DNA from 2 places in the Arthrobacter sp. NPDC058097 genome. Region 1 is predicted to be linked to the other one. Evidence: predicted binding sites of a transcription regulator. Region 1 holds the regulator's gene; the other holds the start of a gene.
The links. The regulator LexA, encoded in region 1, represses DNA repair genes until DNA is damaged. The targets are predictions, from matches to a motif close to TCGAACANNTGTTCGA.
Positions count from the first base shown of each region.

Region 1 (7,329 bases):
GCCAGGGTGGTTCCCCGGACGTCGAGGCCGACGGCGATTCGGTCACCGAAGCGGTCGATGGCCCGAGCGGTCCATTCCGGGTTCTCCAGGGCGGCGGTGCCGAGGTTGACCCGGGCAACGCCCAGGTCCAGCGCCTTCTCCAGGGACTCATCGTCCCGAAGCCCGCCGGAAAGCTCCACCTTGATGTCCAGCCGGCCTACCACTTCGCGCAGCAGGTCCGCGTTCGAGCCGCGTCCGAAGGCAGCGTCCAGATCCACCAGGTGGACCCATTCCGCGCCCTGCTGCTGCCAGTTCAGGGCCGCCTCCAGCGGCGTGCCATAGCTCGTTTCACTGCCGGCTTCGCCCTGGACCAGGCGTACGGCCTGGCCGTTCACGACGTCGACGGCGGGAAGCAGTTCAAGTACCGGCAGCTCGTTTTGGCTGGTCATCGGAGGTTCCTCAGTTCTTGTAGGCGCTCTGGTTCTATGAACCCTGTTCCTGTGCGCGGGTTCTTCTGCGGGCGCACGGCGGGCTGGATGGCTATTTGCCGGGGAGGGTCAGCAGGTAGGCGGCCAGCAGCGACATGGCAGCCAGCACGTAGAACCCGACCTGGATCCAGAGGGGCTTGCGCTGCTGCCTGAAGGACAGGCCGCCGCCCACCAGGAGGCCGGCCAGCCCCATCAGGAGAATTGACCACATTTAAGCGTCGGCCGACTGCCGGGAGTGCGGACCGCGGAGCCCGTCGACCCAGTTCCTGAGCAGCCTGGCACCGGCGTCGCCTGACTTTTCCGGGTGGAACTGGGTGGCACACAGGGGGCCGTTCTCGACGGCGGCGATGAACGGGCCGCCGTGCTCTGACCACGTGACCAGGGGCGGCGCCATCCGGGGCTGGATGACGTCGAAGTCCCAGGTCTGGACGCCGTACGAGTGCACGAAGTAGAAGCGCTCATTCTGGACACCGTCGAACAGCCTGGAGCCTTCCGGGACCTTGACCGTGTTCCATCCCATGTGCGGCACCACTTCGGCCGGAAGGAGCTCCACCTTGCCGGGCCACTCGCCCATGCCTGCGGCTTCGGTTCCATGTTCCACACCGGCTTCGAAAAGCACCTGCAGGCCGACGCAGATGCCGAGCACCGGACGTCCGCCGGCAACGCGGCGGCCAATCATCCGGATGCCATCGACGGCCTTGAGTTCGCGCATGACGGTTTCAAAGGCGCCGACGCCGGGGACGACCAACCCGTCGGCGTTAAGCACGTCCTCGGGCTTGGAGCTCAGGATGACCTCGGCACCGGCGCGTTCCAAGGCGCGCACGGCCGAACGGACGTTGCCGGAGCCGTAGTCCAGGACGGTGACGGTGGGCTTGCCCTCCGGGGAGGCCGGCTTCAGCGTGGCCGAGGGGTCGATGATCGCGCCCTCGCGCAATACTTTGCCGGTCACAGTGCTCCCTTGGTGGACGGAATGCCTTCGACGCGGGGGTCCGGCTCGACGGCCGCGCGGAGTGCCCGGGCGAAGGCCTTGAACTGGGCTTCCACGATGTGGTGCGGGTCCCGGCCCGCGATGACGTTCATGTGCAGGCAGATGCCGGCGTGCAGCGTGATTGCCTCGAAGACGTGCCGGGTCAGCGACCCCGTGAAGTGGCCGCCGATCAGGTGGTACTCCTGCCCGGCGGGCTCGCCGCCGTGCACCAGGTAGGGCCGGCCCGAGACGTCGACGACGGCGTGTGCAAGGGCCTCGTCCAGGGGCACGGTGGCCTCGCCGAAGCGGCGGATGCCTGCCTTGTTGCCCAAGGCGGTGCGCAGTACCTCGCCGAACGTGATGGCAACGTCCTCGACGGTGTGGTGGACGTCAATGTGGGTGTCCCCAGTGGCCTTCACGGTCATGTCGATGAGTGAGTGCTTGCACAGCGCCGTCAGCATGTGGTCGTAGAACGGGACCGAGGTGCTGATGTCCGACACTCCGGTGCCGTCGAGGTTGATCTCCACCAGCACGGAAGATTCGCTGGTGGCACGCTCCATGCGTGCAGTGCGTGCCTCGGCAGCCTTGGTTCCGGTGTCGCTCATGGTGATAGATGTCCTTTGACGAAGGATGTGGGCGGACCTGACCTGGCCCATGTTCAAGTTTAGGCCGGAAGTGCAGCTTGCCGGGCCAGGATGCCTTCCAGTGCTTCCAGGAAGGCTGTGGTTTCCGTCTCAGTGCCGGCGGTGACGCGCAGGTGGCCGGCGATGCCGACATCCCGGACAAGCACCCCCGCGTCCAGCAGTTCCTGCCAGACCCCGTGGGGATTCTCCAGGCCGCCGAAGAAGACGTAGTTCGAGTCGGACGCCGCCGGCCGCAGGCCCATCCGCGTCAGCTCCGAGACAATCCGGTCGCGCTGGCGCTTGATGTCCTGAACGTCGGCCATGAGCGCCTCACGGTGCCGCAGCGCGGCCAGGGCGGTGGCCTGCGTGACGGCCGAGAGGTGGTAAGGCAGGCGCACCAGCCGGAGGGCGTCGGTCACCTCCGGGGCCGCCGCCATGTACCCGAGCCGGGCGCCGGCCAGAGCGAACGCCTTGCTCATGGTGCGGGAGACGATGAGCCGCTCCCGGCCGGGCAGCAGGGTGAGTGCGCTGGGCGTGCCGTCGTGCGCAAACTCGTGGTAGGCCTCGTCCACGACGACGACCGCCTGGCTGGCCTCGCCTGCCTCGTAGACGGATTCCACCACATCCAGGCCCAGGCCGGTGCCGGTGGGGTTGTTCGGCGAGCACAGGAAGACGATGTTCGGCTGGAGTTCGCGCACCTGGCTTGCGGCCGACTCGGCGCTGAGGCCGTAGTCATCGGCGCGCTTGCCGGCGATGTAGGCGGTGTCGGTACCGCTGGCGAGCAGCGGGTACATCGAATACGTCGGCGGGAAGCTCAGGAGCGAACGGCCCGGCCCGCCGAAGGCCTGGAGGATCTGCTGGAGGACCTCGTTGGAGCCGTTGGCTGCCCAGAGGTTGTCCGCGCTGAGCCCGTGGCCAAGGTATTCCGCCAGGGCTTCGCGGAGTTCGGTAAATTCGCGGTCAGGGTACCGGTTGAGTCCGGTGGCGGCCTCGCTTACTGCCGCGGTGATGGCCGCCCGAACGTCGGCGGGCACGCCATGCGTGTTCTCGTTGACGTTGAGCAGGATCGGAACATCAAGCTGCGGGGCGCCGTAAGGGGACAGCCCCCTCAGGTTGGTCCGCAGGGGCAGTCGGTTCAGTCGCTCAAGCTGGTCAGTCACCTAGACAGTTTAAGTAACACAGTGGGCTGGCCGGAAACTGTGACGGTTCCGGCCCCGCAGAACCGCGCGCTTGTTGGGCACGGGGCGTTACTTGTTGGGCACAAACAGCTGCTGCCCGGGCATGACCTTCCCGGCCTGAAGGTCGTTGAGCTGGACGATGTCCGCAATCACGTCCCGGGGGTCGCGGTCCGGGTCGACTTTTCCGGCGATGGCCCAGAGTGACTCCCCGGGCTGCACAGTGACCGAAACAGCTGGCGTGACGGACAGGCCACTGGCACTGTCCGCAGCCTTGGCCGGCGAGTTCAGGAGCCCGGCCAGCGACAGAATCAAGGCGGCGAGCAGGACAAGGGGCAGCCCGATCAGGACAATCCGGCCACGGCGGGTAAGGCGAAGGCGCGGCGGCTTGCCCGGCCGGGACGCTGCCTGGGACTGGTGTACAGAGCCGTGCTGGTACGCAGAGCCGGACTGGTGTACGGCGCGGGACTGGGTTAGTGCTGCTGTTGAAGCTGACATGGCGTGAGCCCTCCTGGACCAAGTTGTACTGCCTCGCGTTCGAACAATCAGTTCGAACACCGGGCTATCAAGCAACCCTCACTAGAACACATGTTCGAACTTTGCTTTTTCTAGTTTTAGCACCTATCAACGAATTAAGTCGAGACTCGCTAGAACAAATGTTTGAAAAAGCCGTATGGCTGGCCTACGTTGGAAAACACAGAACAACCACATCTGCAGTTGATCAGCAGGGTCTGACATTTTTCAGGCCGGAAGTTCCCGGCCTCTGCAGGTACCGCGGCCGGGAGGAACGGAAAGGCGTTGGCGAACATGGCAGCACAGGCCTCTGACGGCAAGGCTCCCCAGCGCAGCCCGCGGTCTCAGCGGACCCCCAAGGGACTTACACTCCGCCAGAAAAAGATCCTGGAAACCATCCAGCGTTCGGTCAACGAGAACGGCTACCCGCCGTCGATGCGGGAAATCGGCGACACCGTCGGCCTGGCCAGCCTCTCCAGCGTGACCCATCAGCTCTCACAGCTGGAAAAGCTTGGCTACCTGCGGCGGGACCCGAAGCGGCCGCGCGCCATGGAGGTCCTGATGCCGCTCACCCTGGATGCGGGCACCGCGAAATCCGGTGGCGCTGACAAGGCCCCGGCCCTGAGCGCGGCAGGCGCCTCCGTGTCTGAACTGCCCAGCGCAATGGACACGGCCATGGTCCCGCTGGTCGGCCGGATCGCCGCCGGCGGCCCCATCCTCGCGGACCAGATGGTGGAGGATTTGATGCCGCTGCCCCGCCAGCTGGTGGGCCACGGCGAACTGTTCATGCTCAAGGTCGCCGGCGACTCCATGGTGGACGCCGCCATCTGCGACGGGGACTGGGTTGTGGTCCGGCGGCAAAGCGACGCCGTCAACGGTGACATTGTGGCGGCGCTGCTCGACGACGAAGCCACGGTCAAGACGTTCCGGCAGCGCGACGGCCACACCTGGCTGCTGCCACAGAATACACAGTACGAACCCATCCTCGGCGACCACGCCGTTGTCATGGGCAAGGTGGTTTCCGTACTCCGCTCGCTGTAGCCTCTGGTGCCCGTCCGCGCTGAAGCGTAGACACAGAAATTAGGCACGGAAATTAGGCACAGAGACTTAGGCGTTGAACCTTGGCCCCGGGCTGCTCCAGCCCGGGGGCTTCACTATGCCTGCGCGCCGGCGAGCCTTTCGAGGGCCGCGACCGCGGTCTTCCGGTCGGTCGTCGGCCAGAACGGCGGCAGGGCAGCCCGCAGGAACCCGCCGTAGCGTTCCGTGGACAGCCGGGAATCCAGCACCGCCACGACGCCCTTGTCATTCGTAGACCGAATGAGGCGCCCCGCGCCCTGGGCCAGCCTGATGGCCGCATGCGTGGCGGACACGGACATGAAGCCGTTGCCGCCGGCCTGGGCAACGGCCCGCGACCGCGCCGTCATTAGCGGGTCGTCGGGCCGCGGGAAGGGAATCCTATCAATCACGACCAGACGGCACGATCCGCCCGGCACGTCGACGCCCTGCCACAATGACATTGTGCCGAACAGGCAGGTGTCGGGCTCGTCGGCGAACTGCTTCACCAGCGCCGTCATGGTGGACTCACCCTGGCAAAGAATGCTGACATCCAGCCGGGTACGCAGGGCATCTGCCGCTTCCTCGGCGGCGCGCCGGGAGGAGAACAGGCACAGCGCGCCCCCGGCGGACGCCCGGATGAGCGACTCGAGTTCGTCCAGCGCCTCGGGCGACGTGCCGCGGCCTGGCTTCGGCAGGTGGCCCGCCACATAGAGGATGCCCTGCCGCGGGTAGTCAAAGGGCGAGCCCACGTCGACGCCGGTCCAGCTCGGCGCGCCTTCGCCGACCAGGCCCAGCCCGCCCGCCGCGGGTTCGAAGGCAGAGCCGATGGCGAGGGTGGCCGATGTCAGCACCACGGTATGCCCGGCGAACAGGCCTTCCCGGAGCCGGCCTGCGACGCCCAGCGGGGCGATGTTGATCAGCGCCGGGGCTGTCTCGTCGGGCGCCGAGTAGCCCTGCTGCGGATCAAACGTGCTGTTCCGGGAGAACCAGACCACTTCCCGGTTTTCCCGGGCGGCGACGAGCCGTTCGCAAAGCTCCAAAATCACCAGCAGGCGGGAGCGCGCGAGCTGCCGGCCGCCGTCGGCCGTTGCATTGCTCTCCCCCTTGGAATCCGACAGCGCAGCCCGGCAGGCCTCACGGAGCTGGTCCACACAGTCCAGCTGCTCGTCATTCAGGCCGTTGGGCAGCAGGCCGCTGGGGACGCCGGCGAGAGCTACCTCAAGGTTGGCGGCCGCGGTGTTGAGCGCGTCCACGGTAATGCCGGTGTGCTTGCGGGCGCCGGAGGCTGCGGCGTGGACCATGGCCACCGACAGCTGCCCCGAAACGGCGCCGGTCACCCGGTCCTGGAGTTCGTGCGCTTCGTCCACCACAACGACGTCATACTCCGGCAACACAGCGAGTCCTTCGAAGGCGCTGACGGCCAGCATGGCGTGGTTGGTCACCACGACGTCGGCTTCCGTGGCGTTATGGCGGGCAAGCTCACTGAAGCACTCCTCGGCGAGGGGGCACTTCTGCGAGCCGAGGCATTCCATGGACGTGACGGACACCTGCCGCCAGGCCCGGTCCGTGACGCCGGGAAGCAGCTCGTCGCGGTCGCCCGTGGTGGTTTGTTCCGCCCATTCGCGGAGCCGGACCACCTCCTTGCCGAGCTGCGACGAAGGGCCGCCCACGGACGCGGCAAAGTGCGGGACGCTGGTGTCCTCGCCCAGCGAGAAGAGCTGTCCCTCCGAGGGTTCCTCAGAGGGAAAGCCGCCCTCGAGCTTGTGCCTGCAGACGTAATTGGCGCGGCCCTTGACCAGCGCAATCTTCACTGGCCGGTCGAGTGCCGGTTTGAGGCTTTCCAGCAGCCGGGGAAGGTCCCGGCCCACGATCTGGGTCTGCAGCGCGAGGGTGGCGGTGGAAACGAGCGCAGGCTTGTTGCTCTCCAGCGAGTGCGCAATCAGCGGGACCAGGTAAGCCAGTGACTTGCCGGTTCCCGTGCCGGCCTGCACCAGCAGGTGGTCGCCCGTTTCGATGGCGCGCGCCACCTGCCGGGCCATCTCGTGCTGGCCGCTGCGGCTTTGGCCGCCCATGCCGGCCACAGCACGGTCGAGCAGGTCAAGCACATGCTGCTCGCCGGCCGTGGTGGAGGCATTGTCCGCTGCGCCGGCCGCTGCCGCCCCGTCAGTCATCAGTGCTGAAGGATTCCAGTTCAGCCGCGAGGCCTTCCCGGACCATGACCACGGCGCGGGTGCCGCCCTCTTCATGGTCCAGGCTCAGGATCTCCGCGTCGGAGTCGTGGAGCTTGCTGATGAGATCGCCGCGGTGGTACGGGACGAGGAGCTGCATCTTGACGTTCGGCCGCGGAATGGACTCGCTGATGGCAGCGAGCAGGTCAGCGATGCCCTCCCCTGTCCGTGCCGAAACCACCACGTGCCGCGGCTCGCGCTGCTTCAGCCGCTCCACCACAAAGGGATCGGCGGCGTCGGCCTTGTTCAGGACGATGATCTCGGGCACCTTGCGGGCGTCCACCTCGGCGAAGACCGAGC
Region 1 is NZ_JBHVSZ010000005.1:309,214-316,542, reverse strand. Features, by position in the region: gene priA (bifunctional 1-(5-phosphoribosyl)-5-((5-phosphoribosylamino)methylideneamino)imidazole-4-carboxamide isomerase/phosphoribosylanthranilate isomerase PriA) at 1-428, opposite strand, end outside; gene ACFVTE_RS11395 (hypothetical protein) at 520-678, opposite strand; gene hisH (imidazole glycerol phosphate synthase subunit HisH) at 679-1,416, opposite strand; gene hisB (imidazoleglycerol-phosphate dehydratase HisB) at 1,413-2,039, opposite strand; gene ACFVTE_RS11380 (histidinol-phosphate transaminase) at 2,099-3,217, opposite strand; gene ACFVTE_RS11375 (LysM peptidoglycan-binding domain-containing protein) at 3,305-3,730, opposite strand; gene lexA (transcriptional repressor LexA) at 4,040-4,786, shown strand; gene ACFVTE_RS11365 (ATP-dependent DNA helicase) at 4,900-6,972, opposite strand; gene hflX (GTPase HflX) at 6,965-7,329, opposite strand, start outside.

Region 2 (7,329 bases), on a different contig from region 1:
CCTCGAATGAACCAACGGACGAGGCGTGGCAGAGAAAGTACGGCGGCAACGATGACGCCCGTGAGAACACCAACGCCCAATGGAGAAGCAGACCATGCGAGAACTAGTGCTGTTACTGCATCTATAGTCATGAGCGGAGCATAGTCTGAGCATGTGACATTTAGGTGCAATGCCGGGCCGATGGTTCGTCTTGGGATTGTTGGCAGTCCGTTCCCGATGCTCCCGAGGGTTCTCGGGCAGAATGGCCTCATGTGCGGCAGATATGTGATGTCCAAAGCCACTGGTGACCTTCTGAGCCACTTTGAGGCCAAAGAGGTGGAGGGGAGCCCGCCGCCTCCGAGCTGGAATGTGGCGCCGACCCAGAGTGTGCCGATCGTTGCTGAACGTCTGGATGAGGGCACGATTGACCGGCATCTACTCATTGCGCGTTGGGGTCTGGTCCCGTCCTGGGCGAAGGACATCAAGATCGGCTCCAAGCTGATCAACGCCCGCAGTGAGTCAATCCTGGAGAAGCCGTCCTTCCGGAAGGCTGCAGTAAAGCGGCGTGCGATCGTGCCGGCCGAGGGCTATTACGAGTGGCAGAAGACCGAGGACGGGAAGAAGATCCCGAACTACCTGTACTCGGAGAAGGAGCCCTTGCTGGGCTTCGCCGGGCTGTACGAGTGGTGGGCGGACCCATCCCTGCCCGAGGACGACCCGGGCCGGTGGCTGCTTAGCTGCACCGTGCTCACCACGACGACGCAGGACGCGCTGGGCCATGTGCATGACCGCTCCCCGGTCATCATCCCCAGGGACCGCTTCGCGGAATGGCTCGACCCGGACCTGACCGACAAGAACGCTGTGCGGCATCTGCTGGAGTCCTTGCCCGAACCGACCCTGATACCCCGGATCGTCAGCCCCCGCGCGAACAGTGTGCGGAACAACGGACCCGAACTCATCGAGCCCGTCGAACCTGCAGCCACATAGACTCAAAGCAGTGAAACCCACCGGCACCATTACTAACTCCGACGGCAGCTACGGATACCTCGACGTCGAAGGTGACAGTTACGAAGAGGCTCGGGATGACCTCTACGCGCGTCTTCAAGATGGACAAAAGCTCATCACCATCCGCACTGACCGCTAACCCGTGTGGACCTGCCCGGCGGGGGGACATCGGCGGGCGACAGTTCCGGTCTGGCCCGGAGCAGCCGGAGGGGATGCCGGAAAGACCGGCCCGACCAGGCGGTGTCGGCGGAGACTTCCACGACCAAGGGTTCCACAAGTGTCAGGGCGACGGGTTCCTTGTCGCGGTTAAACCTGTCCAGTGTCGTGCCCTTCACGCTGACCGGCCAAGGGTGCTGATTCTTTGGCGGTTTCAGCCATCGGGCAAGGTCCCGGGCGTCAGCGGTCTTCAGGGGGGTGGACCGGCCGACGATCCGCAGTTCACCCTCGAGGATCAGGCCGGCGACGACTTCAGAGGGTCGGGTGATCGGTCCGATCACGGCCCCGCAGATGACGTCTACAGTTTCTCTGTGCTTCAGCTTCAGCCAGGAGCGGACGCCTGGCGTGTACGGCTCGTTGGTGTTTTTGATGATGAGCCCCTCCACTCCTGTGTGGGGCAGTTCTTCGAACCAGCGGGCGGCTTCATCGGGGTCAGTGGTGGTGGGGGAGAGGGACAGTGGTGGCTCCCAGCCGGTGGCGAGTTCTTCCAGGAGGGCCCTTCGCTGGTGCAGCGGCAGGCCGCGGGCGTCGTGTCCGGCTACGGCGAGGACATCGAACGCGACGAAGTTGGCCGGGGTCTGCCGGACCAGTCCGGGAAGAGTTTTCGGGCCGGCGCTGAGGCGCTGTTGCAGGGCGGTGAAGTTGAGGCGGCCGTTGGCCCAGATCACGGCCTCGCCGTCGATCACGCACCCGGGAGGGACGGCAGCCTCCAAGACATGAATGAGCTCGGGCAGGTACTTCGTCAGGTCTTTGCCCTGCCTCGACCGCAGCGTCGCCCCGTCATTCTCCCGGACGACGATACAGCGGTAGCCGTCCCATTTGGCCTCGTACAGCAGGTTCCCGGGCTGGGCGCGGGGCAACTTCGTGACGGGACGGGCGAGGGCGACTTTCACCGGCGGGGCAAGCCCCGAGGGCAATCCCGCACCGACTCTAGAATCCGTCATCGAGGCCTTCTATCGTGTCGATCTCGACGGCGTCCAGGATTTCGGCGGTGCTGTTCCCGGTGGCCCGGGCGTGTTCATCGAGGGCGATGAACCCGGTCCGGGCGAGGGCGATGGCCAGCTCCGCTAGATACCCGGCGCCATTGCGCTTCACGAGGTCGTCCAGGACCGCGTGCATCCGGCCGGTCAGTTCACTGGGACCTTCGGATTCCTCGGCGGCGATGCGCAGCAGGGTCAGCGCGGCCAGCCGCGGATCGTCGTACATCGGTCCCATGGCCCAAAGGCTACGCCAGGCACCGCGCGTGCGGGCCGGATCGTGTTCCCCGGATGCCGCCTATTTGTCTGCCCAGCGTTCGTGCGCGGCTTGGCGGGTGATCCCGGCGGCGCGGCCGATGTCCGCCCAGGTCGCCCCGGCGGCTTTGGCGGCCGCGACGGTCTTGTCCAGCCGCCGTCCGGCCTGGGCGTAGTCGCGGGCGGCGGCCTCCACCCCAGCCACCGCGCCGAAGGGCGCGACGTGTTCGAGCCATTCATCGCCGATGGCATCTTCGACCGCTTCCGGGGCATGGGCGGACTTTTCCAAGGGAAGGTGAACTTTGCGCCGGCCTGCGTCGGCTTCCTCTGCCGAGGGGACGCGTTCCCAGAGCTCTCCTTGCCAGCCGCACTCACACTGGCCCTGCCATCCGATGATCTCCCGGTGCGGAACCACCTCGTAGTCCGGCAGGGTGGTGTCCCGTTCGTAGCGGCCGGTGATCCCCTCGACCAGCATTCCCTGGCCCGTTGAGCTGCCCGTGCGCCGTCCATCGGGGGTGACGCTGGCCGCCCACCCCTCATGACCTTCGCTGTAGTCCGTCGACCAACTCATAACGCCTCCTGTCAGGAATCCTTGACAGCGATTGTGTCAGGCGCCCCTGACAAAGAGAAGGCCTTTCACGCTCCGCTCCATAGCCTCAGCCCCCGCGCCAGCCTGCAGGAGCCGGACGAGTTGGCTGGTTTCGTCCAGGCGGTCCACCGGGCGGGCCCAGGACAGCTCCCGGGCCGGGGTCATCTTCCACAGGGCGAAGTAGTTGTGCGGCACTTTCGCCTCCAGCGCTGCCCGGAACAGCGCCGTCACCCGGGAATCAAGCTGGCCCCCGGTAGTGAACTGGAAGCCCGGGCAGAAGGTCCCGTCGTCGATGAACACCCGGACCAGGGCCCGCAGCGCCGGCTCCGGATCCGGCAGTGCACTGAGCCGGGCGCGCACCTGTTCCAGTGGCAGAAGTCCGAACTCACGGCGCAGCGCCGCCCACATCTCGTCCGGCACCGGGCCGGAGAACCCACCCACGATCGCCCCTTACCCGTCCGTGATGGAAACCAGGAGCCACTGCTCCGACAGCGGATCGCGGCGCAGCTCGAACGTCCGCAACGGTGCCGCGGTGCTGGCGCGGACCTGGACGCGCCAGTGTTCGACGCTGACCAGGTCCCCGGAGCCGATGGCGGCCCGGGTGCCGGTGTGCCACCAGTCGCAGCGTTCGAACCAGTGCACCGGTTCGGCCGCGACCGCCCAGATCTGTCCGTCGTGGCGGACTGCCAGGGGAGTTCCGGCGGGGTTGAACCGGACCTGTACCGGCACGCCGGGCTTCGTTGTCGCGGTTGCGGGTGGGGTCTTGAGCGTGGGGCCGGCAGGGCTGGTGGTGCAGGGTTCGTGGGTGATCGTCATTCGTTTGTCTTTCGTGTTGGTGCTGGTCGTCGGGGGTGTTTGTTAGGCGGCTTTGACGAGGGGGAGTTCGTCCCAGTGGGTGGTGTAGCGGGGGGAGAGCATGTCGCGTTTCATGGTCCAGTCCAGGCCGGTTTTGATGCCGGCGTGGCCCAGGCCGATGGCGCCGCGCCCGTACCGGCGGGTGACGTCTTCGAGGAGGGTTCCGATGTGGCGTTCCTCGTGCGGGTTCTCGAAGGGCTCAAGAGGGGATTGGTTGCCGGTGGAGCGCAGGTCGGTGACCATGATCCCGGCGCGGGCGTATTTGGTGCCTTCCTGGATGGCGGGCAGCAGCGCGTGCGCGGCGCGGGTGAGCAGGACCGGGTCCGCGGTCGGCATCGGCAGTGCCACGCACACAGACGGGTAGGAGCTCTGGTGCTGGTTGTAGTGCGAGGTGCCGGCGAATGCGGTGAGGACCTTGGCCTGCAGCCCGTGCTTACCCAGCCGGGCTGAGGCCTGTTGGCCGTAGACGGAGAGGACCTGCCGGAGCCCGGCGGCGGTGGTGACGGGTGTGGCGAAGGAGCGGGAGAAGATCAGCTGGTCCCGGCCGATGCGTTCTTCCTCCATCGGGATGCACGGGGTGCCCTGCAGTTCCAGGACGGTGCGCATCATGACCACGGAGAACCTGTCCCGGATCGCGACCGGGTCCGCGCAGGTGAGGTCGGCGATCGTGTGGATGCCGATGGCGTTCAGGCGTCTGGTCAGCCGGCCGGCGACGCCCCAGATTTCCTCCACGGACAACTTCCCCAGCAGTGCTTCCCGTACAGGGGCGGGGACGGAGTCCCAGTTGCAGACCCCGCCGAAGGCCGGGTTGTGTTTGGCCCACTTGTTGCACAGCTTCGCCAGGGTTTTGGTGGGGGCGATCCCGACGCAGACCGGCACGCCGACGTGCCGGCCGACCGCGGCTTTCATGGCCTGGCCCAGGGTGAGGAGTTCGGCGGGGGAGCCTTTGACGCCGAGGAAGGCCTCATCGATGCTGTAGACCTCGAGCCAGGCCGAGTACCGGCCCAGCAGCTCCATCACCCGGGCGCTGATGTCCCCGTAGAGCTCGTAATTGGACGAGAGCGCAACCAGGCCCCATTCCTTCGCGCGCGGGGCGAGCTTGAACCAGGGTTCACCCATCGGGATGCCCAGGGCTTTCGCTTCCGGGGAGCGGGTCACCGCGCAGCCGTCGTTGTTGGAGAGCACCACGACAGGCCGGTTCTCCAGCGACGGGTTGAAGGCGCGTTCGGCCGAGGCGTAGAAGCAGTTCACGTCCACATGGGCGATCTGCGGCATCCGCCGCATCACCACGGGCTTAGACATTGCTTTCCTCAGACATGGTGCAGGCACCTCGTCGCCACGCCCCACACCGTCAGGTCCGACAACGCCGGGACCTGGATGTCCGGGTACGCCGGATTCTCCGCCTGCAGCACCACCCCGGCTGGAGTGATCCGCAAACGCTTGATGGTCAGCTCCCCGTCCAGGACCGCGACCACGACCGAGCCGTCCTGCGCTTCCAGGGCCCGGTTCACGATCAGTTCGTCCCCGTCGCTGATCCCGGCGCCTTCCATCGAGTCCCCGGTCACCCGCACCACGTAGGTGCTGGTGATGTCCTTGATCAGGTGCTCGTTCAGATCGATCCGGCCGTCGAAGTAGTCCTGCGCCGGCGACGGGTACCCGGCCGCGACCGGGACCGGGGAGACCAGCACGGACAACAAGGACACGCCCGCGTTTAGCACACGGGGACCAACAATGACGGCCACAACACACCTTTTTCGAATATATGTTCGATAGATTCCAAGTTTAGACCCGGGGTCGGACAGTAAGGAATCCTCCAACTGCCATCGGGACGCACGAGGCCCTTGTCCCGGCGTGGACGGTACAGGTTGCACGCCAATGGGAACAGCTTTGAGCTGTCCGGAGGGCTCCACCTGCCCCCAGTGGGCACAACCCGTTTACCCGGTCCTGGTGGTTTGCCTGCTGTCAGTGACGGAAGTCGCGGTTACACGGTGCCCGTGCGGCGTTTGCGGCCCCGTTGCCGCCCGAAGCGCCAGCCCGGCAGCATTTCATCCAGCGCGCCTGCCTTGGCCGGTTCGAGCTCGCCGCGGCGTGCCTTCTGGCGCTGGAAATGCAACCAGACACCGAGGTCGTGTTCTTCGCCGGCCACGACGGCCTTATGCCGGGGCCAGTCGTGCCCTGCCGCCCGGTACCGCGACAAGGCGGCGAGCCGGTCCTGCCATCTGGCCTCATCGGCCACGGACCGCGGCGGCCGTTGCCAGTCCGGCAGGGCGGCCAGCCCGTCACGGTAGGCCGGTGCGAGTGTCCCAGTCGCGGCGTTGCGGCGGCGCCGCTCCAACCAGGACGCCAGCCTCCGCTCATCCGTGTCGGTTGCGGTGCGGGAAGGGTACCGACCCGTTTCCTGGACCAGGGCCACGAGCTGGCGCATCCGCGCCAGCCCCTGCCCGCCCACCCGCATTCTCGGTGGGCCCGCGGCTTGCTCGTGGGCGGCCTGCAGTCCCGGGTCCGCGCCACGTGCCACGGACAGGTGGTAACCGACGGTCGCGGCCGGCGCCCGGGTGAGCGCGGCGATCCGGGAGCGGGTGAGCCCGCCCCGATACATCAGTACCCACTCCGCGTTCGGAGCCGCAGTACGCCGCCTGGTCATCACGGCACCATCCTGCCACCCGCACCGCTGACCGAGCTGCTGCGGCCCTTTGTCACTCGTGGCGGTCGCGGGTGCGAGGGAATGCCTTTCCGCCGGCCCGGCTGTATGGCGAACAGTCCGGGCGCCCCGGCGCCGGGGCCCGCAGTCCTTTGTCCGTGAGCGTAGCTAGGTGGGACGGCACAAGCCTGTCTTCCCGATCCTGGTAAACCGGGGGCCTTTGGAAGCCCATCGGCCCCGAGGCGCAGGGCCCGCACGGGAATCTGGCGTCCGCTGGCGCGGCCGGCTGTCGGGGTTTAGGGCGCGCCCGTCGCAGAGCTCCGTCACACCCTGAACCCGTTGTCTACGTCTTCGACGTTTTTTGGCTGCTGTCCTTATGTTGTCACCGGCATCAGTTCCTCGGCCGTTTGTAGGGTCGCGGCTACTCAGGGGTGGCGGGTATGGCTTTGGTAGCTGGACAGCTGCCTCCACTCGGACAACGTCCCAGATGGTGTTCCAGGAAACGACGAGCTGGTGGGCCAGAGCGGAAACGGAGGTATCGAAACGCTGCAGCGCATCGGTCGCCCACCCGACTGCCGTGGCTGTCAGTTTCGCCCGGGATCGTGCCATCGGATGCTCCTCGATGAACGTAGTTCTCGGGCAGTCCGGGTCCGGACATCGCCAGACGCGTTTGGCCTACGGGAGCCGCACCGGCCGGCCGAAACACAGGATGTCACGGAGTCGAACCGGACGACGGCCATGGCCCACGGCAACGACACCGCAGTCCGGACAGTCGGTGACATCATCCCGCACTCAGAACCAGGCTGGCCCCG
Region 2 is NZ_JBHVSZ010000009.1:10,714-18,042, reverse strand. Features, by position in the region: gene ACFVTE_RS16000 (SOS response-associated peptidase) at 250-966, shown strand; gene ACFVTE_RS15995 (hypothetical protein) at 977-1,123, shown strand; gene ACFVTE_RS15990 (ATP-dependent DNA ligase) at 1,101-2,144, opposite strand; gene ACFVTE_RS15985 (hypothetical protein) at 2,131-2,415, opposite strand; gene ACFVTE_RS15980 (hypothetical protein) at 2,476-3,003, opposite strand; gene ACFVTE_RS15975 (hypothetical protein) at 3,040-3,462, opposite strand; gene ACFVTE_RS15970 (hypothetical protein) at 3,472-3,837, opposite strand; gene ACFVTE_RS15965 (Y-family DNA polymerase) at 3,880-5,160, opposite strand; gene ACFVTE_RS15960 (LexA family protein) at 5,187-5,618, opposite strand; gene ACFVTE_RS15955 (helicase associated domain-containing protein) at 5,858-6,520, opposite strand.
Region 2: a site for LexA is predicted at 5,631-5,646, ahead of ACFVTE_RS15960 (LexA family protein). Genes of this name have one in related genera too.